3 regions of the Pseudomonas mosselii genome follow, and region 1 is predicted to be linked to each of the others. Evidence: riboswitches for the same ligand, from Rfam matches in the RefSeq annotation. Region 1 holds a riboswitch; each other region holds the start of a gene.

What was found. A riboswitch is a leader RNA that binds a small molecule or an ion and turns the genes downstream of it on or off. The one in region 1 is predicted to bind cobalamin.
Region 2: another riboswitch for cobalamin. It lies ahead of K5H97_RS11380 (ABC transporter substrate-binding protein); the one in region 1 lies ahead of K5H97_RS15705 (CbtB domain-containing protein).
Region 3: another riboswitch for cobalamin. It lies ahead of cobO (cob(I)yrinic acid a,c-diamide adenosyltransferase); the one in region 1 lies ahead of K5H97_RS15705 (CbtB domain-containing protein).

The regions. Positions count from the first base shown of each region.
Region 1 covers NZ_CP081966.1:3,392,430-3,394,684, reverse strand. Annotated here, with positions in the region: gene K5H97_RS15715 (cobalamin biosynthesis protein) at 1-6, opposite strand, end outside; gene K5H97_RS15710 (CbtA family protein) at 6-701, opposite strand; gene K5H97_RS15705 (CbtB domain-containing protein) at 712-897, opposite strand; cobalamin riboswitch at 1,000-1,221, opposite strand; cobalamin riboswitch at 1,283-1,482, shown strand; gene cobW (cobalamin biosynthesis protein CobW) at 1,583-2,255, shown strand, end outside.
Region 2 covers NZ_CP081966.1:2,456,600-2,458,854, forward strand. Annotated here, with positions in the region: gene K5H97_RS11380 (ABC transporter substrate-binding protein) at 1-1,001, opposite strand, end outside; cobalamin riboswitch at 1,116-1,313, opposite strand; gene K5H97_RS11385 (DUF1624 domain-containing protein) at 1,341-2,255, opposite strand, start outside.
Region 3 covers NZ_CP081966.1:1,520,882-1,523,136, forward strand. Annotated here, with positions in the region: gene K5H97_RS06820 (hypothetical protein) at 1-350, opposite strand, end outside; cobalamin riboswitch at 501-719, shown strand; gene cobO (cob(I)yrinic acid a,c-diamide adenosyltransferase) at 833-1,444, shown strand; gene K5H97_RS06830 (cobyrinate a,c-diamide synthase) at 1,441-2,255, shown strand, end outside.

The DNA.
Region 1 (2,255 bases):
GCGCATCAGGCCTGGCTGGAGCGACGGTACAGCCAGGCGCTGAGCAGGCCCAGGGCCAGCCAGAACGCGGCGTTGGTCAGCCAGGAAGCGATCTTGAACTGGGTCTCGAGGGCTTGCGGCGCCAGGCTTTCATGCACGGCCGGCTGTGGCGCGCCGATCAGGTGCGGGATTACCAGCAGAGCGACACCCAGCGCCTTGAACAGCCAGTGGCGGGCGAACACCAGCAATGCCAGGCCGGCGGCGGTGGCCGCTGCGGTGCCGATCCACCAGGTCTGGCGCTGACCGAGGTCGGCGGCGGCGGTGCCGGGCAGTTCCGGTGGCAGGCCCAGGGTCGGCGCCAGGCAGAACACGGCAAAGCCGGCCAGGCCCCACAGCGCGCCGGTGGCCACGCGGTTCGGTTCACGCAGGCCGTAGAGAGCGACCAGGATCAGGGCGAAACCGACGGCGACCACCAGGTTGCCACCGGTGGTGGACAGCACGCGCTGCCAGCCGTCTTCCGGCGACCAGGCTTCGGCGCTGTGCTCATGCTCGTGGGGCGCGGTGGCGTCGCCGTGTTCATGGTGTTCGGCGACCGGGGCGGCGGACTCGTAGGTTTCCGCCTGGAGAATCAGTGGGGTGACCCAGAAGCTTTGCAGCAGGGTCAGCAGCAGGGCCGCGAGCAGGCCGCTGAAGCCCGCGGTACGGGCGATGCGCGTAATCATGCGGGTTTACTCAGTGGCAAGGGAAGGCGGCGCTGTGGCGGGTATCGTGGGCAGCGTTGTGCACTGCCTCGATGTGCGAGAAACCGGCGAAGTACACCAGGCACAGGCCCAGCAGGCTGGCGCCGACCGCGACGATCAGTCGCTGGCTGAGGCTGACGGGGGTGGCGATACTGTGTTTGGCGCTGGTGATGGGCATGACGCGTTCCTCTGCTGCTTTTGTTGTGGCAACGGACATGCGCGACGACCCCGGGCACGATTGGCCCAGGTGATACGACGACGCCCGCCCACCGCGGGGTGTACTGTGAGCACGTGTCAGGCCGGTCTCCGGGCTGGCGAGGTGGAGCAGGACTCCGTGGGGCGTCACCTTCCCATGCCTTACTGTTGGCACAGTGGTTCGGACGCTTCTCTCGCTTACCGTTGCGGGGGCAGCACCGGCCTTGTCGGCTCCTTAGCAATGGAGGCGCGACGCACCGGTTTCCCGTTTCACCCCCGTCGGGGGCACCTGAACGCAATGCGCTAGCAAATCACGGGGCCGGGCCCGCGTCAATCGCCATGGCGGTTGACCGCCAGGCAGGCACTGCGTAGCCTTGCCGCTGCGAGGTTCTCGGGCGTTGGCCCGAGCTAAGACGGGAACGCGGTACAAGCCGCGGCTGCCCCCGCAACTGTAAGCACTGAAGGGTTCGGCACAGCCACTGCGCAGGCGCGCGGGAAGGCGCCGGCCCACCGGCCAGCGAGCCGCAGCGGTGCGAGCCAGGAGACCTGCCTCGTGACGTTTTCGACTTTCAACCGGGCGGGGTGATCCGGTGGCGAACGCGCCAGGCCGGCAGGGCCGTGGCTGTCGTCCTGCATGCCCGCGCCATTGCTGCCAAGGGCATCGCGACATGAAAACACTGGCCAAGCTTCCCGTCACCATCGTTACCGGCTTCCTCGGCTCGGGCAAGACCACCTTGCTGCGCCATATGCTCGACAACGCCCAGGGCCGCCGCATCGCGGTGATCGTCAACGAATTCGGCGAGCTGGGCATCGACGGCGAGATCCTCAAGCAGTGCAGCATCGGCTGCACCGAGGAAGAGGCCAACGGCCGCGTCTATGAGCTGGCCAACGGTTGTCTGTGCTGCACCGTGCAGGAAGAGTTCTTCCCGGTGATGCGCGAGCTGGTGGCCCGTCGCGGCGACCTCGACCACATCCTTATCGAGACCAGCGGCCTGGCCTTGCCCAAACCGCTGGTACAGGCCTTTCAATGGCCGGAAATCCGCAACGCCTGCACCGTCGACGCGGTGATCACCGTGGTCGACAGCCCGGCCGTGGCCGCCGGCACCTTTGCCGCCTACCCGGAGCAGGTCGATGCCCAACGCAAGCTCGACCCCAACCTCGACCACGAGTCGCCGCTGCACGAGCTGTTCGCCGACCAGCTGGCCAGTGCCGACCTGGTGGTGCTGAACAAGGCCGACCTGATCGACGCCGAGGGCCTGGCCAAGGTCCGTGCCGAGGTGGCCGAGGAGCTGCCGCCGGCGGTCAAGGTGATCGAGGCCAGCAGCGGCCGCCTGCCGCTGG
Region 2 (2,255 bases), 940 kb from region 1:
GCTTTACCGCTGGCGAAGGCGCTGGACAGCACTTCCAGGCCACGGAACAGGCGGATGCCGGCCTGCATGGCGTCGGCGTCGAGGACGATGATCCGCCCCTGCCTGACCGCGTCCATGTTGCGGGTCACCGGGTCGCTGCGCAGGAACTCGAGCTTTTTCCGGTAGTCGTCGGCGGGGTAGCGGCGGCGGTCCATGCGCGCGACGATCAGCCAGGTGGGGTTGGCCCTGGCCAGGGTCTCCCAGCCCACCGCCGGCCATTCTTCGCTGGACTCCACCACATTGCGTACGCCGAGGGTCTGCAGCATGAAGTCGGCCACGCCCTGGCGACCAGCGACGTAAGGGTCGACCTTGAGGTCGGCGCTGGAGAACCAGAACAGCGCGCTGGTGTGACTCAGGTCCTGGCCGGCCAGGCGTTGCCGGGCCTGGTCCAGCTGGCCCTTGAGCTCGGCATTGAGGTGTTCGCCGCGATCCTGCACGTCGAAGATCTCGGCCAGCTGACTGACGCTCCTGTAGATGGTGTCGATCCTGAACGGCTGCAGGCGGGTACCGTCGGCGCCCACCAGGTTGTCCTTGCCTTCGCAGTCCGAGGGCAGCAGGTAGGTGGGGATGCCCAGCTCCGCGAACTGTTCGCGGGTGCCGACCGCGCCCTGGGCGCCGACCATCCATTCGAACTGCGCGGTCACCAGCTGCGGGCGCTTGCCGACCACCGCCTCGAAGCCCGGCTCGTTGTCGGCCAGGCGCTCGACCTTGTCGTTCTGCGCCTTGAACTCGGGCAGCACGTTGTTGAACCACAGCGAGGTGCCCGCCAGCCGCTCGCCCAGGCCCAGGGCATAGAGCAACTCGGTGCCGGCCTGGCCGATGGTCACCACGCGCTGCGGGGCCTGGGCGAAGGTCTGCGGCAAACCGCAGTTGTCGACGGTCAACGGGTAGCGGGTGGCGTCGGCGTGGGCCAGGCCCGCCAGTGACAGGCCGGCGAGCAGGGTGGCGAGGCGGTACGGCATGGTGGGGCGATCTCCTGTCGGGTGGTGCACGGAATGGCCCACGGACAGGCATCGCCAAGCGTCGCGCGGCAAGCACGCGGCCAGGGGCGGATGACCATCCCGGACACCCCGCCGGTTGGTGAATGCGTGCCGGCAGGTCTCCTGACTGGTGCGTCCTGGCCGGCGCCGGCCTTCCCGGGTCGGCAGACCCAGTGGCATCGATGGCGCAGGCTCGGCACCTACAGTTGCGGGGGCAGTTCCCTTTGGCCCGCCCTCGGCGCGCCCGGGATTCCCTTTTGATTCCGTGTGGAAACCGGCGGGCGGCATGGTAGACCATCGGGCCATCGGGTGAAAACGCTTTTACAGGTACTTGAGCCAGGCGATGTCGCGCCGCCGGGCCTTGAGCCGGGCGAAGCCGCGCACCGGCAGGTACAGGGCGATCGCCAGCAGCACCGCGACCAGCCACACCGCGCCGATGCCGTCGAAGCCGAAATGGCTGCCCTGGTTCAGGCCGAACAGCCCCACGCAGGCCACATACAGCAGCTTGAGCACATATAGGTGCAGCAGGTAGAAGAACATCGGCGCGGCGCCGAACACTGCCAGCGGGCCGATCCAGCGGGCGTCGCCGGCCCGCTCGAAAGCGCGCAGCAGCAACAGGCCGACGCCCAGGGTCAAGGCCAGGAACAGCAGCGACGGCGGGTATTTGGTGATGTTGAAGAAGCTCATCAACGTCTGCCCGACGTTGGCGTAGAAGGCCCACGGCGCCTCGCCGTAGCCATTGAGCAGGCGCAACACGACAAAGCCGAGCAGCAGCATCATGCCGCCCAGCAGCAAGCGCTGCTGGCGCTCGCCGGCATCGCTGCCGCGGCCGAACCAGGGGCCGAGTCCGTAGCCCAGGGCGATCACGCCGATCCATGGCAGCACCGGGTAGGAGGTACGCAGGCGCAAGCCGTCGGGCAGCTCCAGCCAGCTGCGCTCGTGCAGGATCGCCCAGGGTACATGCAGCGCCGAGTGCGGCGCGAAGTGCAGGCCATCGAGCAGGTTGTGGCCGGCGACGATCAGCGCGCCGAGGGCCAGCAGCAGCGGGCGTGGCAGCCACACCAGCAGCGACAGGGCGATCATGCTCAGGCCGATGGCCCAGATCACCTGCAGGTAGATCACGCTCGGTGGCAACTGGAAGGTCCAGGCGAAGTTGACCAGGCTGAGCTCCAGCAGCACCAGGAACAGGCCGCGCTTGAACAGGAACGTCGCTGTATCGCCCCGGCCTTGGTGCTT
Region 3 (2,255 bases), 1.9 Mb from region 1:
AGGGCGGCGGTTTCCTGCAGGGCCGCTGTCAGGTCGAGGCGAGCGATGCGCGGCCAGCGCTGGCCAGCGTGCAGGTACAGCGACTCCTCGGCGCTGCTGATCGACAGGTCGCAGCGCCCGTCGCGCTCGCCCTCGTCGCGCTGTTTCTTGCTCATGTGCCGTTCCAGCGCCACCAACTCACCCTGCCAGGCGGCAGCGGCGAGCAGGCCGACGTTGCTGGCTGTGCCGTGCCAGTAGGGCGCCTCGTTGTCGCCCTGCAACTGGTTGAAGCGGTCGATGCAGTCGACCCAGCGCTCGAGGGCCGGGCGCAGGAACTCCAGGCGCGGGTTGTTGATCATCAGGCCTTGCATGCTGCGCTCTCCTTGTCATTGTGATCCGGGTCGGCCGGGTGATGGCTATGTGATATCACTGCTCTGAGTGTGGCACAAGCTGGTGAATCGGCCATTGATCCAGGCCAGATCGGCCCTCGCTCGATTGACGCTCCCGGTGCAACCCTCTAACCTTCGCGGCGTGCTTCAGGTGCCCCGCGAGCTGCGGTTCGGCAGGGTGAAACTGGGAAGCCGGTGGGCGCCAGTAGGCGCGAGTCCGGCGCTGCCCCCGCAACGGTAGATGAGTCGACGGCTACGCAAGGCCACTGGATGTCCATGTCCGGGAAGGCGCGTAGCCAGGGCCTGCGCCCGCTCATGAGCCCGGAGACCGGCCTGTCACTGCCAAACGGCATCACGGAGGGTGATGCGCGGTGCGATGTGGCCCTTGCCATGCCTCCTGCGCGCTCCTCGTCTGCCTGCCTTTTACCTGTCGCCGCCGCTGCGACAGCCTGCGGAGACCCCTGATGAGCGAATCCATCGAACGCGACGAACGTCACCTGGCGCGCATGCAGCGCAAGAAGGCGATCATCGACGAGCGCATCGCCAATTCCCCCAATGAATGCGGCCTGCTGCTGGTGCTGACCGGCAACGGCAAGGGCAAGAGCAGCTCGGCCTTCGGCATGCTTGCCCGCGCCCTTGGCCATGGCATGCAGTGCGGCGTGGTGCAGTTCATCAAAGGCCGCAACAGCACCGGCGAGGAGCTGTTTTTCCGCCGATTTCCCGAGCAGGTGCGTTATCACGTGATGGGCGAGGGTTTTACCTGGGAAACCCAGGACCGCCAGCGCGACATCGCCGCTGCCGAGGCCGCCTGGGCGGTGTCGCGGCAGTTGCTGCAGGACCCCTCTATCCAGTTCGTCGTGCTCGATGAGCTGAACATCGCCCTCAAGCACGGCTACCTGGACCTCGACCAGGTGCTATCGGATATCCAGGCGCGTCCGCCGATGCAGCATGTGATCGTCACGGGGCGCGCTGCCAAGCCGGAGATGATCGAACTGGCTGACACCGTCACCGAGATGGGCATGCTCAAGCACGCCTTCCAGGCCGGTATCCGCGCGCAGAAGGGCGTCGAACTGTGAGTGAGTCGCGCCAGTGTCCCGCCGTGCTGATCGCGGCCCCGGCCTCGGGCCAGGGCAAGACCACGGTCACTGCCGCCCTGGCCCGCCTGCACCGCAACCTCGGGCGCACGGTGCGGGTGTTCAAGTGCGGGCCTGACTTTCTCGACCCGATGATCCTCGAGCGCGCCAGCGGTGCACCGGTCTACCAGCTCGACCTGTGGATGATCGGCGCCGAGGAGAGTCGCCGCCTGTTGTGGGAAGCGGCGGGCGAGGCCGACCTGATCCTGATCGAGGGCGTGATGGGCCTGTTCGACGGCACGCCGTCGAGCGCCGACCTGGCGCGCCACTTCGGCGTGCCGGTGTTGGCGGTGATCGACGGCACGGCCATGGCCCAGACCTTTGGTGCCTTGGCTCTAGGCCTGGCGCGCTACCAGCCCGACCTGCCGTTCGCCGGGGTGCTGGCCAACCGGGTCGGCAGCCTGCGTCATGCGCAACTGCTCGAAGGCAGCCTGACCGAAGGCCTGCGCTGGTACGGCGGGTTGTCCCGCGAGCGCGGCATCGAGCTGCCCAGCCGTCACCTTGGCCTGGTCCAGGCCAGCGAGTTGAACGACCTGGATGCACGCCTGGATGCCGCCGCCGAAGCCCTGGGCGCCAGTTGCGATGCCGCGCTGCCGCCACCGGTCCGTTTTGCCGAGCCTGAGCCTGTGAATGTGACTGCGTCGCTGGCCGGGGCGCGCATCGGTGTGGCCCGCGATGAGGCCTTCGCCTTCACCTATGGCGCCAATCTTGACCTCCTGCGTGGCCTCGGTGCGCACCTGGAATTCTTCTCGCC